DNA from 2 places in the Tardiphaga sp. vice304 genome. Region 1 is predicted to be linked to the other one. Evidence: predicted binding sites of a transcription regulator. Region 1 holds the regulator's gene; the other holds the start of a gene.

The links. Region 1 encodes LexA, which represses DNA repair genes until DNA is damaged. Its sites were predicted from a motif close to TGTTCNNNNTGTGTTCNG; they were not measured.
Region 2: the regulator LexA is predicted to act here: its motif matches at 9,011-9,028, upstream of FNL56_RS11745 (ImuA family protein).

Annotation. Positions count from the first base shown of each region.
Region 1 covers NZ_CP041402.1:3,032,200-3,045,177, forward strand. The annotation lists gene FNL56_RS14405 (glutamine--tRNA ligase/YqeY domain fusion protein) at 1-745, shown strand, start outside; gene FNL56_RS14410 (ComEC/Rec2 family competence protein) at 990-3,266, shown strand; gene lexA (transcriptional repressor LexA) at 3,260-3,997, opposite strand; gene FNL56_RS14420 (molybdopterin molybdotransferase MoeA) at 4,160-5,368, opposite strand; gene moaC (cyclic pyranopterin monophosphate synthase MoaC) at 5,392-5,919, opposite strand; gene trpC (indole-3-glycerol phosphate synthase TrpC) at 6,125-6,922, opposite strand; gene trpD (anthranilate phosphoribosyltransferase) at 6,926-7,945, opposite strand; gene FNL56_RS14440 (peptidylprolyl isomerase) at 8,086-9,999, opposite strand; gene tpiA (triose-phosphate isomerase) at 10,240-10,995, shown strand; gene secG (preprotein translocase subunit SecG) at 11,175-11,555, shown strand; gene FNL56_RS14455 (CTP synthase) at 11,722-12,978, shown strand, end outside.
Region 2 covers NZ_CP041402.1:2,479,569-2,496,192, forward strand. The annotation lists gene FNL56_RS11715 (TetR/AcrR family transcriptional regulator) at 1-590, shown strand, start outside; gene FNL56_RS11720 (efflux RND transporter periplasmic adaptor subunit) at 592-1,785, shown strand; gene FNL56_RS11725 (MexW/MexI family multidrug efflux RND transporter permease subunit) at 2,131-5,235, shown strand; gene cnbZ (2-amino-5-chloromuconate deaminase CnbZ) at 5,302-6,051, shown strand; gene FNL56_RS11735 (UdgX family uracil-DNA binding protein) at 6,227-7,669, opposite strand; gene FNL56_RS11740 (putative DNA modification/repair radical SAM protein) at 7,679-8,917, opposite strand; gene FNL56_RS11745 (ImuA family protein) at 9,088-9,876, shown strand; gene FNL56_RS11750 (Y-family DNA polymerase) at 9,773-11,419, shown strand; gene FNL56_RS11755 (error-prone DNA polymerase) at 11,416-14,751, shown strand; gene FNL56_RS11760 (efflux RND transporter periplasmic adaptor subunit) at 15,035-16,276, shown strand; gene FNL56_RS11765 (efflux RND transporter permease subunit) at 16,313-16,624, shown strand, end outside.

The DNA of each region.
Region 1 (12,978 bases):
CCTGCGCGAATTCGTCAAGCGCATCGGCGTGGCCAAGGCCAACTCGACGGTCGGCATCGACATGTTCGACTTCGCCGTGCGCGAGACGCTGAACCGCACCGCGCAGCGCCGCATGGCGGTGCTGAAGCCGCTCAAGGTGGTCATCGAGAACTATCCGGAAGGGCAGGTCGAGGAGCTCGACGCCGTCAACCATCCGGAGGACGAGACACTGGGGTCACGCAAGATACCGTTCGGCCGCGAACTGTACATCGAGCACGACGACTTCATGGAAGAGCCACCGAAGAAATTCTTCCGGATGGCGCCGGGCCGCGAGGTGCGGCTGCGCTACGGCTATTTCATCACCTGCCGCGAGGTGATCAAGAATGCGTCCGGTGAAGTGATCGAACTGCGCTGCACGTACGATCCTGAAACCCGCGGCGGCAACGCGCCGGACGGCCGTAAGGTCAAGGCGACCATTCACTGGGTCGCCGCGGCCAAGGCCGTGCCGGCCGAGGTGCGGGTGTACAATCTGCTGTTCACCGCGCCGCAGCCGGACGCGGCCAATTTTGCTGCGCAGATCAATCCGGAATCGCTGGAGACGCTGACCGGCTGCATGGTCGAGCCGGCGCTGGCATCGGACAATTCGGACGCCGCCGTGCAGTTCGAGCGCCAGGGCTATTTCTGCCGCGACAAGGATTCCGCGCCGGGCAAGTTGGTGTTCAACCGCACGGTGGGATTGAGGGACAGTTACGCCAAGGCGACCTGAACTGTCATTCCGGGGCGCGGGCGGCGGTAGCCGACCGCGAACCCGGAATCCCGAATTGTTCATCGTCCCATCTCGGGATTGCCCGCCACTCCAATTGGAGTGGCTGAGGTTCGCTCGCGCTGCAGCGCTCGCGCCCCGGAATGACAACTAGCACTGCAAGCAGTCCCATATTCCCCATCCGTTCCCGTAGTCGACCGGTAATTCCTTCCGCTAGCATGCTGGCGGGAACAGCCGGGCGACGGCGATGGCAAACCGCAACATCAACCAACCGCGCGCGCATGCCGGCACCTGGCCGCCGCAGGCGGTGCCGTCGGCTGGTACTGCGCGGCCGGGCACGCGGCTCTGGCAGACCTTAATCGGCACGTTGCAGGCATGGGCGCGCGCGGAAGCCGGGCCGGGGCGGCTGCTGCCCTGGGTGCCGGTCGCGTTCGGTGCCGGCATCGCGCTGTACTTCGCCGCCGAGCACGAGCCGGTGGCCTGGGTCGCGGCGTCGACAGCGGCCGTCCTCGCCATTGCCGCGTTCCTGTCGCGCCGGCAAAAGTGGTTTCCGCTTATCGTGATGCTCGCCGCGATTGCGGCAGGCTTCGCGATTGTCACGCTGAAGACGGCGCGGATTGCGCACGCCGTGCTGGCGAAGCCGCTCTACGGCGTGGCGCTCACCGGCTACGTCGAAACGCATGAAGAGCGCGAGCGCACCGATCGCTTCGTTCTGCGGGTGACGACGATGGAGAGCCCGCGTTCGCAGGTGCGGCTCGAACGGGTGCGGCTGTCGGTGCGCAAGGGCGCCGCACCTGCGGTGGGCAGTTTCGTCCAGTTGAAAGCGCGGCTGCAGCCGCCGCTGCAGCCGTTACGACCCGGCAGCTACGACTTCGGTCGCGACCTGTACTTCCAGGGCATCGGCGCCTCCGGCTTCGTCACCGGCAGCATCAAGGCAGTCGATCCGCCGAATGTGCCGGGCTGGCGGTTGCGCTACGCCGCGACCATGCAGGGCTTTCGCGATGCGATCGACGCGCGCATCCGCACCGTGCTGTCCGGCGACGCCCGCGCCATCGCCACCGCGCTGTTGACCGGGCGGCGCGACGCGATCTCGCCGGAGGTCAATGATGCGATGTTTGTCTCGGGGCTCGGCCACGTCTTGTCGATCTCCGGCTATCACATGGCGGTGGTCGCCGGCGTGGTGTTCTTTACGGTGCGCGCGCTACTGGCGCTGATCCCCGCGTTTACCGTGACCTTTCCGATCAAGAAATATTCGGCTGCCGCGGCCCTCGCCGCGGCGCTGTTCTATCTGTTGCTGTCGGGCGCGGAGGTGGCGACGCAGAGATCGTTCTTCATGACGGCGGTGGTGCTGCTCGCGATCATGGTCGATCGCCGCGCCATCACCTTTCGCACGTTGGCGGTGGCGGCGATGATCGTGCTGGTCGCGATGCCGGAAGCCTTGGTGCATCCGAGCTTCCAGATGTCGTTTGCCGCGACATTGGGACTGGTGGCGCTGGTGCAGGGCGGCGTGCCGGTCCTCTTGGCATCGCCGGACCATTCCGCAACGGCGCGCGCCGCGCTCTGGGGCGGTCGCGAGATCATCCTGCTGACGCTGGCGTCGCTGGTCGCCGGCCTCGCCACCACGCCCTATGCGGCGTTTCATTTTCACCGCGTGACGCCGTATGGCGTTTTCGCCAATCTGCTGGCGATGCCGGTGGTCTCCGTGCTGGTGATGCCGGCCGGACTGCTCGGGCTGGCCGCGATGCCGTTCGGTTTCGACGGCGTGTTCTGGCGGCTGATGGATGTCGGCATCCAATGGATGATCGTGGTGACGCAATGGGTCGCGGCCTTGCCGGGAGCCATCGGACGGGTCGCCGCGTTCGGGCAGGGGCCGCTGATCGCCGCGACGCTGGGGATCATCCTGCTCGGGCTGCTGCGCACGCCGCTGCGCTGGATCGGCGCCGGTGTGCTGGCGCTATCGATTGCCGCGGTGCTCACGGTCAAGATGCCGGACGTGTTGATATCAAATGACGGCCACCACGTCGCGGTTCGCGGCCGCGATGGACGGCTGCAATGGATGCGCAGCACCAAGGATACGTTTTTGCAGAAAGAGTGGCTCGGGGCCGACGCCGATCCGCGGCTGCCGAATGAGGCGTCGCTCGGCCACGGCGTGGCATGCGATGTCGCGGGATGCGTCGCGGCGCTGGCCGATGGGGCTCTGGTTGCGCTGGCGCTGCAGCCCGACGCTTTTGCCGATGACTGCGCGCAAGCGGTGCTGATCGTCACGTCAAATCAGCCGCCGGCCAATTGCGCCGCAAAGGTGATCGATGCGGAAACCCTGCGGGCCAGCGGCGCACTGATTTTGCGCCGAAGCGGCGACGGATTTGCAACCACCGCCGTCCGGCCGAAAGGCGTCAACCGGCCGTGGTCGGGCGCAGTGCCTGATGCCGCCGAACCATCAAGCGCTGCAGGACGGGGCAACCGCCCGGTCGATGCGACGCCGGCCGAAGCCGACGTGCAGGCCGATGATTCCGCTGCTCAGTAGCGGCGATAGATCCCGACCAGCTTGCCCTGGATGCGAACCCGGTTCGGCGGCAGGATGCGGACTTCGTAGGCGTCGTTAGCGGGCTCCAGCGCGATCGAGGCGCCGCGGCGGCGGAAGCGCTTCAAGGTGGCTTCCTCCTCGTCGATCAGCGCGACCACGATGTCGCCGGTATCGGCGCTCTCGTTTTTCTGGATCAGCGCCATGTCGCCATCGAGGATGCCGGCGTCCTGCATCGAGTCACCGCGCACTTCCAGCGCGTAGTGCTCGCCGGTGCCGAGCATGTCGGGGGGTACGCTGATGGTGTGGCTGCGGGTCTGCAGCGCCTCGATCGGCGTACCCGCGGCGATGCGGCCCATCACCGGGACGGCCACCGAGCGGCGGCTGTCTTCCTCGTAATCGCCGTTGCCGTTGTTGTTGCCATTGCCGGTCGACAAGGGTCGCACCTTGCCGAGCGTGCCTTCGATGACGCTGGGCGTGAAGCCACGGCGGCCGGTGGCAGGTGCTGCGGCGCCGCCGAGTTCGGGCAGCTTGATGACTTCGATGGCGCGCGCCCGGTTCGGCAGCCGGCGGATGAAGCCGCGCTCTTCAAGCGCCGTGATGAGGCGGTGGATACCGGATTTGGAGCGCAGGTCGAGCGCGTCCTTCATCTCGTCGAAGGACGGCGGCACGCCGGCTTCCTTGAGCCTTTGGTCGATGAATTTCAGAAGTTCATACTGTTTGCGCGTGAGCATCTGGAGCCATCCTTGGTTGACGGGATCAGCCGCCGCATCATCATCGTCGGTTTCAGGACCGGGCAAAGCCACGACATCTCGAAACAAATCATGAACGAACACTATCTGTTCCATATGTGTTCCGCAACGCTTAAATTCCGGTCAACAAAACCGCAAGAGGGCTCAGATCGGCAATCGCACAAACTCGCAAAGCGAACCCTTGGGCGCCGCCACAGCGAACGGCCGACGGATCAGAAGTCCTTGCGCGGCAGCGAGATTTCCCAACAAGGAGGAGTCCTGCCTGGATACCGCCGTCGCGATCACGCTACCGTCGTCGCCCGGCGTCAGCACCGCGCGCAGATAATCTTCGCGCTGATCATTGGCGGCAAGATCGCGACCGACCCGACCCGATTCGATGGCATGGGCGACCTGCGCGCGGCCGGACAGCGCGCGAATCAACGGCACCATGAACAGGAAGGCGCAGACATAGGACGACACCGGATTGCCGGGCAGGCCGATCACCCGCATCGCGCCGCGCCGTCCGTTCATCATCGGCTTGCCCGGCCGCATCGCGATCTTCCAGAACGCCATCTCGACGCCGGCGGCCTCCAGCGAGGGCTTGACCAGATCGTGGTCGCCGACCGAGGCGCCACCGGTAGTGACGAGGATATCGGCGCCTGCGTCGATCGCACGCTGGATCGCCGAGGCGGTCGATTCCAGCGTGTCGGCGGCGATGCCGAGATCGATCACCTCGGCGCCTTCGGCGCGCGCCAGGGCGCGAAGCGCAAAGCCGTTGGACAGGACGATCTGGCCGGGGCCGGGGATGGCGCCGGGCAGCACCAGTTCGTCGCCGGTGGCGAGTACGGCGATCACCGGGCGGCGGCGCACCGGCAGTTCGGGGTGGTTCATGCCGGCGGCGAGCGACAGATCGCGATCGGTGAGGCGCTGCCCGGCGCGCAGCAGAACGTCGCCTTCAGCGAAATCGATGCCGGCCGCGCGGATGTGCTTCGCCACGGTGGCGGCTTCGTTGATGAGGACGACGGCGCCGTCGCGCGAAGTGTCTTCCTGGATCACGATGGCGTCGGCACCGTCCGGCACGACGCCGCCGGTGAAGATGCGCAGCGCCTCGCCGGCGGCCAGCGCGCGCTCGAACGGCCGGCCGGCGGCGACCTCACCGATCACCGTGAGCCGCGCGCCCATCACGGCATCGGCGGCGCGCACCGCATAGCCGTCCATCGCCGACATCGGCTGCGGCGGCTGCGTCCGATTGGAGGCGATGTCGCGCGCCAGCACGCGGTGGTACGCCGCCTCCAGCGGCACCATTTCCTCGGGCAGGGCGTCGGCGCCCGCGAGAATGGCAGCCATCGCGTCGGCAACCGGCATCAGGGCCATCAGTCAATCTCCAGGCGTCGTGATCAATCGGCGTCGTTGTCGGTGACCAGATAATGGCCCGACTTGCCACCCTTCTTTTCGACGAGATGAAGGCCTTCGATGCGGACGCCGCGCTCGACGGCCTTGATCATGTCGTAGATCGTGAGGCACGCGATCGAAACCGCGGTCAGAGCTTCCATCTCGACGCCGGTGTTGCCCGAGACCTTCACGGACGCGCGGACCCGGCAGCCCGGCAACTTCTTGTCCGGCGTGATATCGAGCGTGACCTTCGACAGCATCAGGGGATGGCACAGCGGGATCAGGTCGGAGGTGCGCTTGGCCGCCATGATGCCGGCGATCCGAGCGGTGCCGAGCACGTCGCCCTTCTTGGCGTTGCCGGAGACGATCAGTTCCAGCGTCGCCTTGCTCATGATCACCAGGCCTTCGGCGACGGCGAGACGCTCCGTTGCCGGCTTGTCGGAGACATCGACCATGCGCGCCTCGCCGGCGGAATCGATGTGGGTGAGGGCGGGGGCGTCGCTCGCGGTGCGCCTCGATTTCTTGCCGGCCATGACTTTGGATCCTGTCTTTGCAAAACGGACTTGCGCGCCGCTGCTCTTTCTTCCCCTCTCCCCTTGTGGGAGAGGGTGGCCGCGCGATAGCGCGGGCGGGTGAGGGGGCGTGTGTTGCACTCCGCAGCTCCCCCTCATCCGACGCCGACTTCGTCGGCGCCACCTTCTCCCACAAGGGGAGAAGGGAAGAAAGCAAGGATGCGACTCACGCCGCGCGTTTCAGCAGCGCCTTGGTCGCGGCCGTAACATCTGCCTGCCGCATCAGGCTTTCGCCGACCAGGAAGGTGGAGATGCCCACGCGCTCGAGGCGGGCGAGGTCGGCGGCTTCAAAAATGCCGCTCTCGCCGACCATCAGGCGGTCTTTCGGGATCATCGGCGCCAGCGTCTCGCTGGTCGCTAGCGTCGTCTCGAAGGTCCGCAGATTGCGGTTGTTGATGCCGATCATCGGGGAGCGCAGGTTTAGCGCGCGCTCCAGCTCCGGCTGGTCGTGGACCTCTAAAAGCACATCCATGCCATGCTCGATCGCGGCATCCTCGATGTCGCGGGCGGCGGCGTCATCGAGCGCCGCCATGATGATCAGGATGCAGTCCGCGCCGTGCGCGCGGGCTTCGACCACCTGATAGGTTTCGAACATGAAATCCTTGCGCAGCACCGGCAGCTTCACGGCGTTGCGCGCCGCGACCATGAAATCGAGGTGGCCCTGGAACGACGGCGTGTCGGTAAGAACCGACAGGCACGCCGCGCCGCCGGCCTCATAGGCCTTCGCCAGCGTGGGCGGGTCGAAGTCTTCGCGGATCAGGCCCTTCGAGGGGGAGGCTTTCTTCACTTCGGCGATCAGCGCGAAGTCGCCCTTGTCGAGCTTTCGGTAGATCGCGGTCATGAAGCCGCGCGGCGGCGACGCGGTCTTGGCCAGCGCTTCCAGCTCGGACAACGGGTGCGCGCGCTTCGCGGCGGCGATTTCCTCGCGCTTGTAGGCCTCGATCTTGGTGAGGATATCGGACATCGCTCAGTCCTTCGCGTTCGAAACCGTGACCAGCCGCTTCAGCTTTTCCAGGGCGGCGCCGCTGTCCAGCGACGTCTGCCCCATCGCTATGCCTTGCTTCAGGTCGGCTGCCTTGCCGGCGACGATCAAGGCCGCGGCAGCGTTGAACAGAGCGACGTCGCGGAACGCGCCGGGCTTGCCGTCGAGCACGGCCTTGAGCGAGATCGCATTCGCCTCGGCGTCGCCGCCGCGCAGCGCGTCGGGGCCGGCGCGGGGCAGGCCGGCGTCTTCCGGCGTAATCTCGAACGAGCGGATCTCGCCGTTCTTCAACTCCGCCACGAAGGTCGGGCCGCTCAGCGTGATTTCATCGAGGCCATCGGAGCCATGAACCACCCAGGCGTGCTTGGAGCCCAGATTCTTCAGCACCTGCGCCAGCGGCAGCACCCATTGCCGCGAGAACACGCCGACCATCTGCCGGGTCACGCCGGCAGGATTGGAGAGCGGGCCGAGCAGGTTGAAGATGGTGCGGGTCGCCAGTTCGACGCGGGTCGGGCCGACGTTCTTCATCGCCGGATGATGCGACGGCGCGAACATGAAGCCGATGCCGGTCTCGGTGATGCAGCGGCCGACGTGGTCAGGCGTGATGTCGATCTTGATGCCGAGCGCGGCCAGCACGTCGGCGGCACCGGAGCGCGACGACAGCGCCCGGTTGCCGTGCTTGGCGACCGGCACGCCGCAGCCGGCGACGATGAAGGAGGCGCACGTCGAGACGTTAACGGAGCCGGAGCCGTCGCCGCCGGTGCCCACCACGTCAACGGCGCCCGCAGGAGCATCTACGCGCAGCATCTTGCCGCGCATCGCCGCGACCGCGCCGGTGATCTCGTCGACGGTCTCGCCGCGCACCCGCAGCGCCATCAGCAGTCCGCCCATCTGCGACGGCGTCGCTTCGCCCGACATCATGCTGTCGAAGGCCGCCGACGACTCTTCGCGAGACAACGTGGCGCCGGTGGCGACCTTGGCAATGAGTGCCCTGAGATTGTCCATCAGATGCTTTCAGTATCTCGTCATGGCGAGGAGCCCTTGCGACGAAGCAATCCAGTCCTCGTGTGGCCTTCTGGATTGCTTCGTCGGAGCAACATTGGCAAGGCCAATGTTGCTGCTCGCTCGCAATGACGGCGTTGGGCCTAGTTGGTGTCGGCGGCCGCCGCGCCGGTGGCGACGGCAACGGCTTCCTCGTTGATCCTGGTGCCGATCTGGGTTTCGAGCCGGGTGACGTATTGCGCGACCTGTTCGTCGGTCTGGCCGCGCTGCAGCGTCTCCTTCAGCGTCTTCACCTCCGCGGAGGCCATGTCGACGGCGGGGGCGCTGACATCGGTCACGCGGAACACGATCCATTCGCTGGAGCTCGTGCCCTGCGCCTGTCCGGCATCATTCTTCGCGCTGCGGAATACCGACTGGATCACGCCGGGCGACAGTTCGGGCAGGTTTGCGTCGCGCTTGAACGGCGCGGAGGTCACAACCTTCAGGCCGGTCGCGGCGGCCTCATCGGCCAGCTTGGCGCCGGCGGCGAGTTTCTTCTGCATCTCGTCGGCCTTGGTGCGCAACCGGCTGGTGATCTGGTCGTCGCGCCAGCGCGCGGTGACCTGGTCCTTGACCTCGTCGAGCGGGCGCTCGCGGGCGGGCGTCACGCCGAGCACGTCGAACCAGGCATAGCCGCCGCCGAGCTGGATCGTCTCGTTGTCGACGCCGACATCGCTGGCGAACGCCTTGGTGATGATGTCGGAGCCGGCCGGCACGCCCGCGACGGGCTGGCCGTCCGGCGCGCGGCCGGAGCGGTCGACGGCGTCGATGGTGACGGCGGTCAGGCCGAGCTTCTTGGCCGCATCGACCACATTGGCGCCGCCGCCGCGCTCGTCTTCCATCTTGTTGTGCATTGCCGACACTGCGGCACGCGCGCGCTCCAGCGCGAGGTCGCGCTTCAGCGTCGCGGCGACGCTGTCATAGCTCGGCTGGCTGCCGGCCTGAATTTTGCCGACCTTGACCAGTGTCACGCCGAACTGCCCGGCAATCGGCTGGCTGATACCATCGGGCGCCAGCGAGAAGGCGGCATCGGCGACGTTGGGATCGATGATGCCCGCCTTGGTGATCATGCCGAGGTCGATGTCGGACGCGCTGAGCTTGCGCTCTTTCGCGAGGTCGTCGAACGAGAAAATGTCGCTGAGCCTGGCGCGGCCGGCGGCGGCTTCTTCCGCAGTCGGGAACACGATCTGCGAGATCTGGCGCTGCTCCGGCGTGGAGAGCTTGTCCTTGCGCAGCTCGAACACTTTCTTCGCATCGTCGTCGGAGACGACCGACCACTTCGCCATTTCGTCCGGCGTCAGCACGACGAACGCCACCTTGCGGTATTCGGGCGCGCGAAACTGCGTCTTGTGGTCCTCGAAATAGGCCGCCAGTGCCTCCGGGGTGGGAGCCTCGACGGTGCCGACCTGGGCGGTGTCGAGCTTGACGTAGTCGATGGTGCGGGCCTCGTTCTGGAAGCGGCTCATCGCTTCGATCTGGGTCTTCGACGGCTCCAGGCCATTGGTGATGGTGCCGGCGATCTGGCGGCGCAGCGACACCTTGCGCTGCTCGCTGATGTAGCGCTGTTCGGTATAGCCGAGCGAGCGGATCAACTGCTGGAAGCGTGGCGCGTCGAAGGAGCCGGTCGATCCCTTGAAGTTCGGATCGTCGACGATCTGGCGCCTCACTTCGGCGTCGGACACGCCGAGGCCGCGGCGACGGGCGTCTTCGTCGAGGGCGGCTTCGGCGACGGCCTGCTGCAGCACCTGGCGGTCGATGCCGAAGGCGCGCGCCTGGTCGGACGTCAACGGACGACCGAACTGGCGGCCGATCTGCTGCAGCCGGTCGGTATAAAGCTGGCGAAACTGCTCGGTCGTGATCTCGGTGTTGCCGATCCTGGCCAGCGTGGACTTGCCGTAGCCTTTGAAGATGTCCTGAATGCCCCAGATCGCAAAGCTGCCGATCAGCACCACCATCACGGCAGTCATGATGGTCTTGCCGAGCCAGTTTTTCGAGGCGTTGCGCATTCCGCGAAGCATGGGATCATCTTATTTGTCAGGAGGGAAACCGGCGGGCGCCAGACGCAGAATCCGCAAAAGGGCGTCGCCGGATGGGAGGCGCACCATAAAGTGGCCGAAGCTGCGTCGCAACCGCCAGGGAACGGCGCGGATTGAAGCGGTCCGGGCGGTCGGCCCCGCCGCCGCCTGGCCACCCCAACTTGAGCTATCCCGCACGCTCTGTTAGCCCAGAGGTCACCTCCTTTCTCGCGGGATTTCCTCATGACTGACGCCATTCGGCCGCTGATCGCCGGCAACTGGAAAATGAACGGCCTGACCGATCAGGTCAGCGAGCTCGGCCTGATGATCTCGGAGCAGGGCGAATTGACGCACAGACTCGATCTGATGATCTGCCCGCCGGCGACGCTGACGATGACCATGGCGGTGATGGTCGAGGGAACCGGCATCCAGATCGGCGCGCAGGACTGCCATGTCAAGGCGTCCGGCGCCCATACCGGCGACCTCTCCGCGGAAATGTTCGCCGACCTCGGCGCCACCGCGATCATCGTCGGTCATTCCGAGCGCCGCGCCGATCACGGCGAGACCGATGCCATCGTGCAGCAGAAGGCGCAGGCGGCCTGGCGCGCCGGACTGGTGGCGATCGTCTGCATCGGGGAGACCCGCGCGCAACGCGACGCCGGCGAAGCGCTCGACGTATGCGGCGCGCAGCTCGCCGGTTCGCTGCCGGATGGCGCCACCGCCGCCAATACCGTCGCGGCCTATGAGCCGGTCTGGGCGATCGGCACCGGGCTGACGCCGACGGCGAAGGATGTCGAGGAGGTCCACGCCTTCATCCGCGGTCGCCTAGAAGCGCGCTTTGCGGCGGAGGGCGCCCGGATGCGGCTCCTGTATGGCGGCTCGGTCAAGCCGTCCAACGCGGCCGAGTTGATGGCCGTGGCGAACGTCAACGGCGCGCTGGTCGGCGGCGCCAGCCTGAAGGCGGCCGATTTCCTGGGCATCGCGGCGGGATGTCCTTGATCCCAGGCAAACCGGACGTTCGGCCGCGGGGCGGGCGATCTCCCAGGCTGCGGCCAGGCGCCGGCTTTCCGGGGGTGACAATCCCCCGTGCAATCGTGTAGACAGCCCTCGACTTCAACTCCCGCAAGTTCTGCCGCAGCCGGCTCCTCGGCGCAGCGCGCTTGTGACGGAAGGATCCGATGCAAAGCGTCATTATCGTCATTCACCTCATGATCGTCGCGACCTTGATTGCCGCGGTACTGTTGCAGAAATCCGAGGGCGGTGGCCTGGGCGTCGGTGGCGGCGGCGGTGGCGGCTTCATGTCGAGCCGCGGTACCGCCAATCTGCTGACCCGAACCACCGGCTTCCTGGCGGTAGGGTTCTTCGTCACCAGCCTGTTTCTGTCGTGGCTGGCCGGCTACGAGCGCAAGCCGACCTCGATCATCAACGGCACCACGGCGCCGGTGTCGCAGCCCGGTGGCGCCCTGGTGCCGCCGACCTCGGGCGGGCTGCTTGATTCGCTGAAGAAGGCCGACGAGCCGCAGGCGCCGGCCGGCCCGCAGGCGCCGCGTTCGCAATAAGCAGGTCCGCCATGCAGGACGGCGACTTCCGCCCTGCGCTTACAGCCCCCATTAAGGGGCTGTACTCATTTGTATTTTTACGTCACCCACAACCTTTTTCCCGATCTGGTGAAAGGTTGCGATTGGCTTTTGCGAATCGGCGACAGAGCCTTAAAGGTTAAGCCCCATGGCGCGGTACATTTTCATCACCGGCGGCGTGGTCTCCTCGCTCGGCAAAGGTCTGGCTTCAGCGGCGCTCGGCGCCCTGCTGCAGGCGCGTGGCTACAAGGTCCGTCTTCGCAAGCTCGACCCCTATCTCAACCTCGATCCCGGTACGATGTCGCCGTACCAGCACGGCGAAGTGTTCGTCACCGACGACGGCGCCGAGACCGATCTCGACCTCGGCCACTACGAGCGTTTCACCGGGCGCCCTGCGACCAAGCAGGACAACATTACCACCGGCCGGATCTATCAGGACATACTGACCAAGGAACGCCGCGGCGACTATCTCGGCGCCACCATCCAGGTGATTCCGCACGTCACCAACGCCATCAAGGATTTCGTCCTCGCCAATAACGAAGACTACGACTTCGTGCTGGTCGAGATCGGCGGCACCGTCGGCGACATCGAGGGCCTGCCGTTCTTCGAGGCGATCCGCCAGATCAAGAACGATTTGCCGCGCGGCCAGTGCATCTATGTGCATCTCACGCTGCTGCCATTCATCCCGAGCGCCGGCGAGCTGAAGACCAAGCCGACCCAGCATTCGGTCAAGGAATTGCGCTCGATCGGCATCCAGCCCGACATCCTGCTGTGCCGCTGCGACCGCGAGATCCCCAAGGAAGAGCGCCGCAAGCTCGGCCTGTTCTGCAACGTCCGCGAAAGTGCCGTGATCGAGGCGCGCGACGTCGACAACATTTACGCCGTGCCCGAGGCCTATCACGATGCCGGGCTGGACGACGAAGTTCTGGCCTCGTTCGGTCTGACGCCGAAGGCGCCGCTGGCGCTGCAGAGCTGGCATGACATCAACGAGCGCGTGCGCAATCCCGAAGGCACGGTGACCATCGCCATCGTCGGCAAGTACACCGGCATGAAGGACGCCTACAAGTCGCTGACCGAGGCGCTGTCGCATGGCGGTATCGCCAACAAGGTGAAGGTCAATCTCGACTGGATCGAGAGCGAGGTGTTCGAGAACGAGGATCCCGCGCCGTTCCTCGAACACGTCAACGGCATCATGGTGCCCGGCGGCTTCGGCCAGCGTGGCGCCGAGGGCAAGATCCGCGCGGCACGCTTTGCGCGCGAGCGCAACGTGCCGTATTTTGGTATTTGTTTCGGCATGCAGATGGCGGTCATCGAGGCCGCGCGAAACCTCGCCGGCATTGCGGACGCCAACTCCACCGAATTCGGCGAGACGTCGGAGCCGGTGGTCGGGTTGATGACCGAATGG
Region 2 (16,624 bases), 550 kb from region 1:
CGGCGGCTTCGATTTCAGAAGGTCTGCTGTTCAAGCATTTCCCGACCAAATCGGCGCTGTACGCCGAAATCCTCGCCGAGGAATGCGAGGCCGATCCGGGCCTGCACAAGCTGCTCGGCCTGCCACCGTCCACCGAGACGCTGGTGATCCTGATTCGCGGCATGGTCGGGCATTTCATGGCATTGCCCGCCGCGCCCGAGCAGGAGGACGCCCAGCGGATGCGGCTGATGTTCATCAGCCTGCTGAATGACGGCGAGTTTGCCCAGTTGTTGTTCGAGAAGGTCGGTTCATTGATCGGCGGGGCCTTTGCCGCCTCGCTGGACCGGGCGATCGCACAGGGCGACGCCAGTCCGGTCGGCCAGGCGCCGGTTCATCTGTTCTGGTTCGCGCACCACACCGCGATGATGGCGGCGCTGTCGAGGCTTCCCCCGGTTCCCGCTTTGCCCTATGGCAACGATCCCGGTCTGGAACGGCAATTATGCGAATTCATCCTTCGCGGCATTGGCCTGACCCAGGCGGCGATCGCCCGATATATCGACCAAGACATTTCGCCGGACCTGCTGCCCGCGGCAACGACAGAGAGCGCCTGACATGACCCTTGCAAGCGAAGCCAGCGCGGCGCCCCGCGCCGGTGGCGAGAAACCCCGGCCGCGGCCGGTCCGGATGGTGAAATGGTTCATCATCGTCGGCATCCTGCTCGGGCTGCTGGTGACCGCCATCGTCGGCTTCAACTATATTCGCGCCAACGCCATCAAGAACTTCTTCGCCACCATGAAGCCGCCGCCGACCAACGTCACGGTGGCCGAGGCCAAGTCCGAAGTGATCCCGAACCTGCTCAATGCGGTCGGCGATCTCGCCGCCGTGCACCAGGTTAACGTCACCTCCGACGTCAACGGCCGCGTCACCCAGATCATGTTCCAGGCCGGCTCGACGGTGAAGGCCGGCACGCCGCTGGTGCAATTGTTCGACGCGCCGGAGCAGGGCGACCTTGCCTCCTTCAAGGCGCAGGCCAAGGTGGCGGAATTGAATCTCGACCGCGCCAAGCAGTTGGCGTCGCGGCAGTTCGGGCCGCAGGCCACCGTCGATACCGCGCAAGCGGCGTTCGACCAGGCCCAGGCCGGCATCTCGCGCACCGAAGCGGTGATCTCGCAGAAGCTGGTCCGCGCGGCGTTCGATGGCGACCTCGGTGTCCGCCGCGTCGAAGTCGGGCAGTATCTCACGGCCGGCACCCAGATCGTCACGCTGACCGATCTGTCGGCGGTCTATGCCAATTTCACCGTGACCGAGAAGGATTCCGGCACGCTCAAGGTCGGCCAGACCGTTCGCATCACGGTCGATGCCTATCCGGGCCGCAAGTTCGAAGGCAAGCTGACCACCATCGAGCCGCAGATCGCCGCCGAGACCCGCAACATCCGCGTCCAGGCGACGATCCAGAACCCGGAAAAGATCCTGAAGCCCGGCATGTTCGCGACCACCACGGTGGTGCTGCCCGACAAGCCGGCCGTGATCACGGTGCCGGAGACCGCGGTCGATTACACGCTGTATGGCGACAGCGTCTATCTGATTACCGAGAAGAAAGCGGACGACGGCAAGACCAGCCTGACTGCGGTACGCACCTTCGTGCAGACCAGCGACCGGTCCAACGGCCGCGCCGTGATCGTGCGCGGCCTCAAGGCCGGCGACCGGGTGGTGCAGGTCGGCCAGCTCAAATTGCAGTCCGGCGTGGCGGTGGCGATCTCGCCCGATCCCGCGCCGCAGATCCCGGCGAAGGCGCCGCTGAACTAACGTTGACGTTGAACCGAAGTGTTCTGCGTTGCCGAAGCCGCGTCCGAGGTAAACCTCTCCCCACCGGGGAGAGGTCGACCGGCGAAGCCGGGCGGGTGAGGGGGCTCAGCGCCATCGACAGGCCGGTGCCCCCTCACCCGAAGCCTCGCTGACGCGAGGCTCCGACCTCTCCCCGGTGGGCAGAGGTGAAGAGGCGCAGGTGGCAGGTTTCGATCGAAACGAAATCGATCGCGTTTGGGACGATGACGGATTGCAGCAAGCGCGATCCGTTTTGATAGAGACGAACCAATTTCTCGCATCTGCGCGGCCTCGTTCGGCGCGCGGTGCCGCCGACGGAGCGCTGCGATGACCTTTACCGATATCTTCATCAAGCGGCCGGTGCTGGCGGTGGTGGTCAGCCTGTTGATCCTGCTGATCGGCTTCAAGGCGGCGACGTCGCTGCCGATCCGGCAATATCCGAAACTGTCGAACACCGTGATCACCATCACCACGGTGTATCCCGGCGCGTCGCCGGACCTGATGCAGGGCTTCATCACCACGCCGATCGAGCAGGCCGTCGCCGCCGCCGAGGGCCTCGACTACATGACCTCGGCCTCGACCCAGGGCCAGAGCCTGATCTCGGTCTACATCAAGCTCAACAACGACCCCAACGCCGCGCTCACCGAAGTGCTGTCGAAGGTCAATTCGGTCAAATATCTGATCCCGCGCGAGGCCAACGACCCGGTGATCGTGAAATCGACCGGCACCACCACGGCCGTGATGTATCTCGGCTTCTCCAGCGAGGAACTGTCGGGCTCGGCGATCTCCGACTATCTGACGCGCGCGGTGCAGCCGGTGCTCTCCACGGTCGACGGCGTGGCCTCGGCCGACATCCTCGGCGGCCAGACCTTCGCGATGCGGCTGTGGCTCGACCCGCTGCGCATGCAGGGCCGCGGCGTGTCGCCGGATGACGTCACGGCGGCGATCCGCGCCAACAACTTCCAGTCGGCGGCGGGCCAGACCAAGGGCTACTACATCGTCTCCAACGTCACCGCCAATACCGACCTGCAGAACGTCGACCAGTTCAAGCGGATGATCGTGAAGGCCAAGGACGGTGGCTTCGTTCGCATGGAAGACATCGCGACCGTCGAACTGGCGGCGCAGAGCTCGGATGCCAGCGTCGCGTTCAACGGCGAGCGCGCCATCTTCATCGGTGTGCAGTCGACCCCGCAGGGCAACCCGCTGAACATCGTTAAGGGCGTGCGCGCGCTGTTCCCGGAACTGGAGCGCAGCCTGCCGCCGTCGCTGAAGATGAAGGTGGCCTATGATTCGACGAAGTTCATCACCTCGTCGATCAACGAGGTGCAGAACACGCTGATCGAGGCGGTGGTCATCGTGATCGTGGTGATCTTCCTGTTCCTGGCGTCGTTCCGCTCGGTGATCATCCCGGTGGTGACGATCCCGCTGTCGCTGATCGGCGTCTGCAGCCTGATGCTGGTGATGGGCTTCTCCATCAACATGCTGACGCTGCTGGCGATGGTGCTGGCGATCGGCCTCGTCGTCGACGACGCCATCGTGGTGGTGGAGAACATCCACCGCCATCTGGAGGAGGGCAAGTCGCCGGTGCAGGCGTCGCTGGAAGGCGCGCGCGAGATCGTCGGTCCGGTGATCTCGATGACCATCACGCTGGCGGCGGTGTATGCGCCGATCGGCTTCCTCAGCGGCCTGACCGGCGCGCTGTTCCGCGAATTCGCCTTCACGCTGGCGGGCTCGGTGATCGTGTCCGGCGTGATCGCGCTGACGCTGTCGCCGATGATGTGCTCGGTGCTCTTGAAGCAGGAAGAGGCCGGCTGGTTCGCCAGGAAGGTCGATCGCGTGTTCGGCGCCACCACGCGCTGGTATGGCCGGCAGCTCGATCGCTCGCTCGACTACCGGCCGATCACCGCTTTGTTTGCGGTGGTGATCCTGGGCCTGGTCGGCTTCATGTATGTCAACACCTCCAAGGAACTGGCGCCCGAGGAGGATCAGGGCATCCTGTTCGCCGTCACCAAGGCGCCGAAATACGCCAACATCGATTACGCCAATTTCTACAGCGACAAGATGGACAAGGTTTTCCAGAAGTTTCCGGAAACCGATCTGCGCTTTATCATCAACGGCACCAACGGCCCCTCCAACGGCATCGCCGGCATGGCGTTGACGCCGTGGGACGAGCGCACGCGTTCCTCGACCAAATTGAAGCCGCTGGTGCAGGCCGAGCTCAGCAAGATCGAGGGCACCAGCGTGTTCGCCTTCAACCTGCCGGCGCTGCCGGGCGGCCCGGGCGGCCTGCCGATCCAGATGGTCATCAACTCCACCAACGGCTTCCAGTCGGTCTATGAGGAGATGAACAAGCTGAAGGCCACCGCGCGCAAGAGCGGGCTGTTCATCGTCGCCGACAGTGACCTCGACTACAACCAGCCGGTGGTCCGGGTGAAGATCGACCGCAACAAGGCCAATGATCTCGGCATCACCATGGCCTCGATCGGCAGCACGCTGTCGACGCTGCTCGGCGGCAACTACACCAACCGCTTCAACCTCGAGGGTCGTTCCTACCAGGTGATCCCGCAGGTGCCGCGCGCGATGCGGATCTCGCAGGATTCGCTGTCGAACTATTACGTGCCGACATCGACCGGCCAGCAGGTGCCGCTGTCGACGCTGGTGACGGTGGAGACCGCCACCAACCCGAACGCGCTGTCGCACTACAACCAGCTCAATTCGGCGACCTTCCAGGCCGTGCCGATGCCGGGCGTCACGGTCGGCGCCGCGGTCGACTTCCTGGAGAACGCCGCCAAGCAGCTGCCGTCGGGCTTCAACCATGACTACCTCGCCGACAGCCGGCAATATGTGCAGGAAGGCAACCAGCTCGCGATTGCCTTCGGCTTCGCGCTGATCATCATCTTCCTGGTGCTGGCCGCGCAGTTCGAGAGCCTGCGCGATCCCCTGGTCATCATGATCTCGGTGCCGATGGCGATCTCGGGGGCGCTGATGCCGCTGTTCTTCGGTCTCGCCACGATCAACATCTACACCCAGGTCGGCTTGCTGACGCTGGTCGGGCTGATCTCCAAGCACGGCATCCTGATGGTGGAGTTCGCCAACGAGCTGCAGCTCAAGGAAGGGCTCGACAAGCGTTCGGCGATCGAGATGTCGGCGCGCGTGCGGCTGCGGCCGATCCTGATGACGACGGCGGCGATGGTGGCCGGCCTGTTGCCGCTGCTGACTGCTGCGGGTGCGGGCGCAGCCAGCCGGTACTCGATCGGCCTCGTCGTGGTGTCCGGCATGATGATCGGAACGCTGTTCACGCTGTTCGTGCTGCCCGCGGTCTATGTCGCGATCGCCACCGACCATCGCGCCAGCCGCGAGACCAGGCGTGCTAAGGAGATCGAAGAGTTCGACATGCACGACCACGCCGCCCCGGCGCTGCGCCCGACCTGAGCGCCGCGCTTCACCTCTCCCCGACGGGGAGAGGTGAAGACCGCATTGACTCTGGAGTACTTTCTCATGACGCGTGACTTCGCCGCCGGCAACTACCGCTATCTTCCGGCGGGTTTCCAGTTCTCCAGCGGGGTCGCCGCCGATCCGGATTTCGAGATCGAGCGCGTCCGCTTCGACAAGCCTGTGGCGCTGGCTGACGGCTTCTCGCTGATAGCCGATCATATCCTGGGCGCGGGGCGTCCGCTCACCGCGCTGTGCGCCTGCGAGCTGCGTTCGCCGGCCGCGCTCGACGGCGACGGGTTTCGCGATTTCAACCGGCATTACGTCAAGACGCTGGTGGAGTGGGAAATTTATGACGGCTCGAGCGAGAACAATCCGGTGGCGCGCAGCAATGTCTGCCCGGAGATCGATCCACCCGCGGAGCCGTCCTTCTATGCCTTTTCCTTTACGCGGCCGGCACTGGGGGCGAGCCCGACCTGCGTGATCGCCGGCAGCGGCGAGTCGCGCGGCGGCGACGGCGGCTATCCCGAGCGCCTGGTGCGCTACCGCGATATGAGCCCGGACGGATTTCGCGAGAAGGTCACCTTCACAATGGCCGAGATTCTGGCGCGGCTGTCGGCGCTCGGCTTCGGCTGGAACGACGTTACCGGCACGCAGGTCTACACCGTGCATGATTTCCACGCGCTCGCCGCCGACGAACTGGTCCGCCTCGGCGCTGCGCGTGCCGGCCTGACCTGGCACTATGCGCGTCCGCCGGTGGTGGACATGGAATTCGAGGTCGATGCACGGCGCGTGATGCGGGAGATGGTGATCTAAGGCTCTTAGCTCGAACGCCTCTGTTGTCGTCCCCGCGAAAGCGGGGACCCATAGCCTCCGTCCGCAGTGAGGCGACACGCCGTTTGCCACAACGATCTCTCGCTTCATATCGACAGCGTGTATGGGTCCCGGCGTTCGCCGGGACGACACGATAGGATGGAGAGCCGCTGCGGAGTTACGCCGCTTTCGCTTCGCTCAGGTGTTTCGCCACAATCCGCAGATCCTCGACGAAGTGCGCATACTCCCGTGCGCGGGCTTCTTCGTCCGGCAATCGCAGCAGGTAGGACGGGTGCACCGTCACCAGCACGCGGGTCTTGTCATCGAGTTCGAGGATGCGGCCGCGGGTCTTGGCGATCGGCGTGGCCTTGCCCAGCACGCTATGCGCGGCCGTGGCGCCCATCGCCACCACCAGCTCGGGCTGCACCGAGGCCTTCTCGCGCTCGTACCACGGGCGGCACGCCTTGATCTCGGCGATGCCCGGCTTCTGGTGCAGGCGAAACTTGCCGCGCGGCACGAACTTGAAGTGCTTCACCGCGTTCGTCATGTAGACCTTGCCGCGGTCGACGCCGGCTTCCGCCAGCGCGCGGTCGAGCATCTGCCCGGCCGGACCGACGAAGGGGTGTCCGGCCAGATCCTCCTTGTCGCCGGGCTGCTCGCCGACCATCATCACCGAGGCCTTTTGCGGGCCTTCGCCGAACACGGTCTGCGTCGCGTCCTTCCACAACTCGCACATCCGGCAATGGCTGGCCTCGTCGCGCAGCGCCGCGATGCTTTCGGTGTCGGCGTGAACCCGTTTCGGCATCGGCGCCTCCCGGTGCTGCAGGCGTTTCGGTTCGGTGGGCGGGCTTGCGATCATCGCGCCGCTGAGTTTCTCGGCCTGCTCGATCAGCGGCCGGATCAAGGCGGCCTCCGGCAGGTTCTTCCAGTATTTCTTCGGCATCTCCGACTGCATGGCCTTGGTCTTCAGCCGCGCCGGATTGAAGATCGAGGCGTAATAGGTCAGCCAGGTCTCTTCCAGCCGGTCCTCGCTTGGCGCGTCGGATTTCGGCACGCCCGGCGTGATCGAGACGGCATGGCCATCCCAATGCGCGCAGACGTCCGGCGTGAGAATCGACCACGCCATGTCGGCGAAGCGGCGCGTGAAAAACGGCGTGGTGGCTTCGACGATGTGATGCTCGGGCTCGAACCAGGCGACGAAGCGCGACTTCGGTTCGCGGCCGATCTCGCGAAAGCGCACGAAGGCCGTCATCTTGTGCTTGTCGCGGCGTACCGCCTTTGACAGCGCGTGGAGCTTCGCGATGTCGGGATCGGTCGCGACCTGCAACAGCTCGTGGTTCGAGCGCAGCCGCCACAGCACGCGGTAGAGCAAAGCGAAGCGTTCGGGGGCGCTGTGCAGGATCACGGTTCTGGCGAGATCGACGAAACTCGCGGAGACGTTGAAGGTGCCGGCCGGCGTTTCCAGCGGCGGCGTTTCGCGCGGCGCGGCGAACAGTTCGGGCTCGTCTGTCGGCGCCGACCAGGTGACGTCTTCCGGCTTGATATTGTTGAGCGCCAGGGTCCGCGCGGCCTTGCGCCAGCCGTTGAAGTCGGTTTCGCTGTCGAGGGTGATGAAGTGCATCGGTTTTCTCTAAAACCCGAACCCCAGCTGTGTCGCTTTCGGCTTGAAGCGCGCGGCGAGGTGCGCGCCGTCGAGCAGATGCACCGCGGGCCGGTGATCGGGGAGAACGATGAACGGCAGCGCCTTGTTCCGCGGGATGTGCAGTTTGGCGAGGTCGCCGACGCGGATCGAACTGATGCGCCGCGTTGCGATGATGCGGTCCACTGCCTTGGCGCCGAAGCCCGGTACGCGCAGCAAATCCTCGCGGCTCGCCTTGTTGACGTCGAGCGGGAAGCGCTCGCGGTTGCGCAGCGCCCAGGCGAGTTTGGGGTCCATGTCCAGGGACAGCATGCCGTCGTCGGCGCTGACGATCTCGTCGGCATCGAAACCGTAGAACCGCATCAGCCAGTCGGCCTGGTAGAGGCGGTGCTCGCGGATCAGGGGCGGCGCGCGCAATGGCAGCGCACGGCTGGAATCCGGGATCGGGCTGAACGCGGAGTAATAGACGCGCTTCAGTTTGTAGGAGCCGTAGAGGTTGGCCGAGGTCGAGATGATGGTCTGGTCGGTCGCGGCATCCGCGCCGATGATCATCTGCGTGCTCTGTCCCGCCGGCGCAAAGCGCGGGCCGACATTGCCGCGCGGCGTGATCTTCTTCGCCTCGCGCGCCTCGTCGAGCTTCAGCCGCAGCCGGCCCATGGTGCGGCGGATGGCGCGGACGTCCTTCTCCGGCGCCAGCGTCGCCATGCTGGCTTCTTCCGGCACCTCGATGTTGATGCTGAGCCGGTCGGCATAAAGGCCTGCCTCGGTGATCAGCGCCTCGTCGGCTTCCGGGATCGTCTTGAGATGGATGTAGCCCTTGAAATGCCGCTCGCGCAGTTTTCGCGCGACCGCGACGACCTGTTCCATCGTGTAGTCCGGGTTCTTGATGATGCCCGACGACAGGAACAGGCCCTCGATGTAGTTGCGGCGATAGAAGTCGAGCGTCAGCGTGACCACCTCGTCGACCGTGAAGCGGGCGCGCTGTACGTTGCTCGAGGCGCGGTTGACGCAATACAGGCAATCGTAGTTGCAGGCATTGGTGAGCAGGATCTTCAACAGCGAGATGCAACGGCCGTCGGGCGCATAGGAATGGCAGATCCCCATGCCCGGCGCGGTCGAACCCACGCCCTTGCCGTCGCGGCTGTCCTTGCGCTCGCTGCCGCTGGACGCGCAGGACGCATCATATTTGGCGGCATCCGCCAGGATCGCCAGCTTGCGTTGCACGTCCATTATTTGAATCCCTTTGATTCCATTGACGTAAAAAATTGCTTCGGTCGGCCGGTCTGAATCGCGTTGACTCCGCCGACCCTCTTAGCTTTATAATAGAACATAGCATGAACAATTGAGCCAGTCTTTGGTTCTCTAAACATCTGAATTACTGGCAATCTGAGGAGCGACGCATGAGCGGCGATCGCACAACCATGCTTGCGCATCTGCGCGGCAGCATCGAACGCGTCGAGACGCATTCGGATACCTACGCGCCCGATCGGGTTCCACTGGGCCATGCCGAGGCCGATGCCGCATTGAAGGGCGGGCTGGCGCGCGGCGCGCTGCACGAGGTGTTCTGCGAGGGACGCCAGAGTGCCGCGGCGACCGGCTTCATCGCGGGTCTCGCGCGACGCATCAGCCCGGACCGGCCGCTGCTGTGGATCCGGCAGGATTTTGCCGAGCGCGAGACTGGCGCACTCGCGATGAGTGGCTGGAACGAACTCGGGCTCGATCCGCGCGGCCTCGTCACGGTGCGCGCGCCCGATGTCGAGACGGCGTTGCGCACCACCGCGGACGCTCTCGCCTGCGACGCGCTGGGCGGCGTGGTGCTGGAGAGTTTTGGCGAGAGCAGGCAGTTCGATCTGGTCGTCAGCCGCAAGCTGACGCTGGCGGCGCGCGGCTCCGGCGTCACGGCGTTGTTGTTGCGCGTCGCGGCGATGCCGACGGCGTCGACCGCAGAAACCAGATGGATCGTGCGCTCGGCGCATTCGCCGCCCGGCAATGCCTGGCAGGTATGGGGCGCGCCGATGCTGGACGCGCAACTGGTTCGCAATCGTCATGGCCCGAACGGCCAATGGATCATGGAATGGAAGTCTGATGAGTGTGTTTTCCGTGAAGCGACGTATGCTCAGCCTGTTCCTGCCACGGCTGCCCACCGACCGCCTGCAGCGGCTGCGCACGCGCAGCGGCGCGCCGGATAACAAAGCGTTTTCGAGCGAAGTGGGGACCGGTTCGCGCGAAGAAAACGCGTCCAACCAAAAAGCCAACCCGGTCATCGTTGTCGCCAAGCACAGCAACGCGCTGCAGATCGCGGCACTCGATCATGCGGCGGCCAAACTCGGACTCGAAGTCGGCCTGCCGCTGGCCAATGCCCGCGCGATGTGCCCGGACATCCAGGTGTTCGACTCCGATCCCGCCGCCGACCGGCTGCTGCTCAACCACATCGCCGACTGGTGCGACCGCTTCACGCCCTTGGTGGCGCTCGACGGGCCGGACGCGTTGTTTCTCGACATCACCGGCTGCGCGCATCTGTTCGGTGGCGAGGCGGCCTTGATGCAGATGCTGTGCGCCGCGCTGGCCGCGCAGGGCTTTGTCGTGAGTGCTTCGATCGCCGGCACCTCGATTTGCGCGCGCACGCTGAGCCGCAACAGCCACGGCCGGATCATTGCGGACGGCGCGGAGGCCGAGGCGGTCAAGGCGTTGCCGGTGTTCACGCTCGGCGCCGCAGAGGCGATCACGCGCGGGCTGCGCCGCGCCGGGCTGAAGACCATCGGCGACGTCGCCTCGCGCGCGCGCCACGAGATCACCGCGCGGTTCGGCGCGGAATTCACGACGCTGCTCGAGCAGGCGCTCGGGCAATCTGATGCGCCAATCTCCCCGCGAAAACCGCTGCCGGATTACATCGTCGAAAAACGCTTTCCCGAACCGGTCGCGACCGACGGCGTGATCGCCGCGACGTTGTCGAGCCTCGCCGCGATGCTGGTCGGCGCGATGGACAAACAGGGCAAGGGCGCGCGACGGCTGGAAGCCAGCTTCTTCCGCACCGACGGCGCGGTGCGCTCGATCACGGTGGAGACCGGGCAGGCCGTGACCAAGGTCGCGGTGATCGAGCGATTGTTCCGCGAGCGGCTGGATTCGATCGCCGATCCGCTCGATCCCGGCTTCGGCTTCGACCTCATTCGGCTGTCGGCGAGGCGCACCGAGATCGTGGTGCAGCAGCAGCGCGACCTCGACGCCAATGTGCACGACAATGACGAGTTGGCCGCGCTGATCGACCGCATCGCGGCGCGGATCGGCGCGAAGCGCGTCGTCGTGCACCTGCCGGTCGACACCCATATTCCGGAGCGCGCGATGGCGATGGCGCCGGCGCAGCATCAGTTGATCGTCGCCTCGCAAGCGGTGTGGCCGGCGCGCGCGCCGGACGAGCCGCCGTTGCGGCCGCTGCGGCTGTTCGCGTATCCCGAACTCATCAAGGTGATCGCCGGCGTGCCGGACGGCCCGCCCGCGCAATTCCGCTGGCGCCGCGCAACGCATGCCGTGGTGCGCGCCGAAGGGCCGGAGCGCGTCGCGATGGAATGGTGGCGATCGCACGGCGAACTCCTCACGCGCGACTATTTTCGCGTCGAGGACGAGGCCGGTCTGCGGTTCTGGCTGTACCGCGACGGCCTCTATGGTCGCGAGAAAATCTCCGAAGAGGGCCTACCGGTGTCGCCCGACTGGTTCATGCACGGACTGTTCGCGTGAATGACTACGCCGAGATCGGCATTACCACGAATTTCTCGTTCCTGCGCGGCGGGTCGCATCCGGGTGACTACGTACACCAGGCCAGCGAACTGCGCATTCCCGTCATCGGCCTCGCCGATCACAACACGCTGGCCGGCGTGGTGCGGGCCTATAATGAACTCGACAATGACGAGGTCGTGCATAAGCCAAAACTGCTGATCGGATCGCGGCTGGTGTTCGCCGACGGCACGCCGGATATCCTGATCTACCCGAAAGACCGCGACGCCTATGGACTGCTGTGCCAGTTGCTGACGCGGGGCAAGCGCGCCGCCGGCAAGGGCGAATGCCACCTCGCGCTCGGCGATCTGCTGGACTTCGCCGAAGGCCAATTGCTGGTGCTGACGCTGCCGCATCGTTTCGAGACGGCTGTGGCGCTGGTTGTACTGGCGCAATTGAAAGCCAGCCAAGCCGATGGCGTGTGGCTGGCGGCGAGCATCCTGTATCGCGGCGACGATCGCCGCCGCCTGGCGCTGCTGCAGCGCGTCGCCGACACCGCGCGGGTGCCGCTGCTCGCCACCAACGAGGTGCTGTACCATCATCCCGACCGCCGCCCGATCCAGGACGTGCTGAGCTGCATCCGCGAGAAGGCGACCATCGAAACCATCGGCACGAAGCTCGAGGCCAATGCCGAGCGCTTCATGAAGCCGGCCGCCGAGATGGTCCGGCTGTTCCGCGACGCGCCGGACGCCATCGCCGAGACGATGCGCTTTGCCGGTCGCATCACGTTCTCGCTCGACCAGTTGAAATATCAATATCCCGACGAGCCGGTGCCCTCCGGCAAGACCGCGCAGCAGCATCTCGAGGATCTGACCTGGGAAGGCTACGCGAAGCATTTCCCGAACACGGTCGACGCGAAGCTCGAGGCGACGCTGAAGAAGGAGCTGCGCCTGATCGCCGAGCTGAACTACGCGCATTACTTCCTCACCGTGCACGACATCGTGCACTTCGCGCGCGGCCAGAACATCCTGTGCCAGGGGCGCGGTTCGGCGGCGAATTCGGCGGTCTGCTACATGCTCGACATCACCTCGGTGAACCCCGCCGAGGTCGACCTGCTGTTCGAGCGCTTCATCTCCAAGGAGCGGCTGGAGCCGCCGGACATCGACGTCGACTTCGAGCACATCCGCCGCGAGGAGGTGATGCAATATGTCTATCGCCGCTACGGCCGGCATCGCGCCGCGATCATCGCCACCGTGATCCACTACCGCCCGCGCTCGGCGATCCGCGACGTCGGCAAGGCGCTGGGGCTCACCGAGGACGTGACGTCGGCGCTGGCCGATACCGTGTGGGGAAGCTGGGGCCGCGGCCTCAACGAGATGCAGGTGCGGCAGGCCGGGCTCGATCCCGCCAATCCGATGATCTCGCGCGCCATCGAGCTGGCCTGCGAGCTGATCGAATTCCCGCGGCATCTGTCGCAGCATGTCGGCGGCTACGTGCTGACGCAGGACCGGCTCGACTCTTACGTGCCGATCGGCAATGCGGCGATGGACGACCGCACCTTCATCGAATGGGACAAGGACGACGTCGACACGCTGAAGATGATGAAGGTCGACATTCTCGCGCTGGGCATGCTGACCTGCATCCGCAAATGTTTCGATCTGATCCAGCAGCACAAGGGCCAGCGCTTCGAGCTGCGCGACATCAAGGCCGAGGCGCTTGATGCGAAACCGGTGTTCGCCATGCTGCAGCGGGGCGAGTCGCTCGGCGTGTTCCAGGTCGAGAGCCGCGCCCAGATGAACATGCTGCCGCGGCTGAAGCCGAAGAATTTCTACGACCTCGTCATCGAAGTCGCGATCGTGCGGCCCGGCCCGATCCAGGGCGACATGGTGCATCCCTATCTCCGGCGCCGCAAGATGAACCCGGAGGACATCGAATATCCCTATCCGAAGGGCGGCGACAAAAACGAGCTCTACAACGTGCTGCACAAGACGCTCGGCGTGCCGCTGTTCCAGGAGCAGGCGATGCGGATCGCCATCGAGGCCGCCAAATTCACCCCGGAGGAGGCCAACGGCCTGCGCCGCGCCATGGCGACGTTCCGCAATGTCGGCACCATCGGCTCGTTCGAGCAGAAGATGGTCGGCAACATGATCGCGCGCGGCTACGATCCGGAGTTTGCCAAGAACTGCTTCGAGCAGATCAAGGGTTTTGGTAGCTACGGCTTTCCGGAGAGCCACGCCGCCGCGTTTGCGCAGTTGGTCTATGTGTCGTCGTGGCTGAAGCACTACCATCCCGACGTATTCTGCTGCGGATTGCTGAACTCGCAGCCGATGGGATTCTACGCGCCGTCGCAGATCGTGCGCGACGCGCGCGAGAACGGGGTCGTGATCCGCGACATCGACGTCTCGTTCAGCCACAGCCAGAACACGCTGGAGCCGACCAGCCGGAACTATCACGCGGTGCGGCTGGGCTTCCGCCAGATCGACGGCTTTGTCTGGGGCGATCCCGACGAGCAACGCGAACGCGCGAAAGCCGGCAAGCCAGCCGCGGAGGACTGGGGTGCGCGCATCGTTGCAGCAAGGACGCGGAACCCCTTCACCTCGCTGGAGGACTTTGCCCGCGACACCGCGCTGCCGAAGCGCGCGCTGATCGTGCTGGCGGATGCGGATGCGTTCCGCTCGATCGGGCTCGACCGCCGCGCGGCGCTATGGGCGGTGCGAAGGCTGCCGGACGACGTGGCGCTGCCGTTGTTCGAGACCGCGCAGGCGCGCGAACAGCCGGATGAACACGCCGCCCCCTTGCCGCAAATGCCGCGCTCCGAGCAGGTCATCGCCGACTACCAGACGCTGCGGCTGTCGCTGAAGGGCCATCCGCTGGAATTTTTGCGCGCGATGTTCGACGCCGAGAAGGTCACGACCTGCAAGAGCGTCTCGGAAACCAAGGGCAACGGCCGCCGGGTGCGTTGCGCCGGCGTGGTGCTGGTGCGGCAGCGGCCCGGCAGCGCCAAGGGCGTGATCTTCATGACGCTGGAGGACGAGACCGGCATCGCCAATGTCGTGGTCTGGCCCCAGGTCATGGAGCGGTTTCGAAAAGAAGTAATGGGCGCGCGGCTGCTGATGGTCGAAGGCACTATCCAGTCGAGCGAGGAGGGCGTCGTGCATCTGGTGGCGGCGCGATTGATCGATCGCAGCTTCGAGATGAACCGGTTGTCGGACAATCTGGCTGCCCGGCCGGCCTTGGGGGTAACACCATCCGAGCCGCTCAACGACGACCGCCGCGAGCACCCTGACACCCCCGCGCAGAAAATCCAGCATCCGCGCGACGTCCGCATCCTGCCCAAGTCGCGGGATTTTCATTGAGGCTTCTTGCCTCGTCCCGTAAAGAGCGGGAAGGTGAGGGCTACGGCTGTCGGCGTCTCGTCATATGGCGATGTTAATCGGACGCGACGGTCGTCAAGCTCGATGTTGCAGAGCAGCAAGAGCGAGCCATGTCCAATGCGTTCACCTCACTGTCCGGTTTTTACAAAAAATCGTACGTACGCATGCGTTTTTGATTGTGTGACGGTCAGAATGCGCACTATTAGCGCGTAGACGAGACAAAGTGACGCGGGCTGGTCCTTCTCCGATATTGGGTGCTCGAAAAATGAATTTTAAGCAACGATTTCCGTCCCTTGGCAAAAAGCGCCTCGCCGTTGGCGGGGCTGCTGCTCTGGTCGTTTTGATAGGTATCGTAGCGCTGACGCGGAGCGGCGAGGCGCCGCGCAGCAATTCCGAAGTTTCGAGCCAGTCGCGCAAGAATCCGACGCGCTATGTGACCACCCCGGCCGAATGGGCCAGCCTGACCGTCGAGCCGGTCAGCGCGCGGGCGTTCCGCGCCGAGCACGTCACCGAAGGCAAGATCGCGGTCGACGAGGACAAGTCGACGCCGGTATTTTCGCCCTATGCCGGGCGGGTGACAAAGCTGCTCGCCAGGCCGGGCGACAGCGTCCGTGCCGGCCAGCCGCTGTTCACCATCGAGGCCGCCGACAATGTCGGCGCGCAGAACGATTTCATTACCGCGATCACCAGCCTCAACAAGGCCAAGTCGCAGCTCGATTTGGCGACGATCCAGGACAAGCGCGCCAAGGACCTCTCCGAAGGCCGTGCCATCCCGCTGAAGGACTATCAGAAGACCCAGGCGACGCTGCTGCAGGCGCAGAACGACCAGCGCTCGGCCGAAACCGCGCTGGAAGCCGCACGCAACCGGCTGCGCTTTCTCGGCTTTACCAATGAGGCGATCGCCGCGTTTCAGGACCAGGGCAAGATCAACCCGGAGACCACGATCTATGCGCCGATCGCGGGCGTCGTGGTGGCGCGCAAGATCGGCCCTGGCCAGTTCGTCAGCGCCGGCGCCACCGATCCGGCCTACGTGATCGGCGACCTCTCCACCGTGTGGCTCACCGCTTTCGTGCGCGAGACCGAAGCCTCCGAGGTCGAACTCGGCCAGGAGCTGACCTTCAACGTGCTGGCGCTGCCCGGCCGTGTGTTGACCGGCAAGATCAACTACGTCGCCACCGCGCTCGATCCTGCGACGCGCCGGCTGATGGTGCGCGCCACCCTGGACAATGCCGCCGGATTGTTGAAGCCGGAGATGTTCGCCACCGTGACGATCTACGCGCCGGGCGACCAGCCGACCGTCGGCGTGCCGCGCCAGGCGCTGATCTACGAGGGCGACCAGGTCCGCGTCTGGGTCGCGCATGATGACGACAAGACGATCGAGCTGCGCGTCATCAAGACCGGGCTGGTCAACGGCAATCTGGTCGAGGTCTCCGGCAATTTGCGGCCGGGCGAGCGCATCGTCACCAGGGGCTCGCTGTTCATCGACCGCGCGGCGTCATCGTCCTAACTCCCAGCTTCGGCTTTTCTGAAAGGTCCGATCTGGATGGATCGTCTCGTTGCCCTTGCCGTCAACCGCCGCTTTCTGATGGTGGGGCTGTTGCTCGCCGTGATGATCGGCGGGGTGTTCGCGTTCAATCAGCTCAACATCGAGGCCTATCCGGATCCGACGCCGCCGATGGTCGACATCGTCACGCAGTCGCCCGGCCTGTCGTCGGAGGAGATCGAGCGCTACATCACGATCCCGATCGAGACCCAGGTCGCAGGCATCAAGAACCTGAAGGTGATTCGGACGATCTCGCTCTATGGCCTGTCCGACGTCAAGCTGCAGTTCTCGTTCGACTACACCTATGACGAA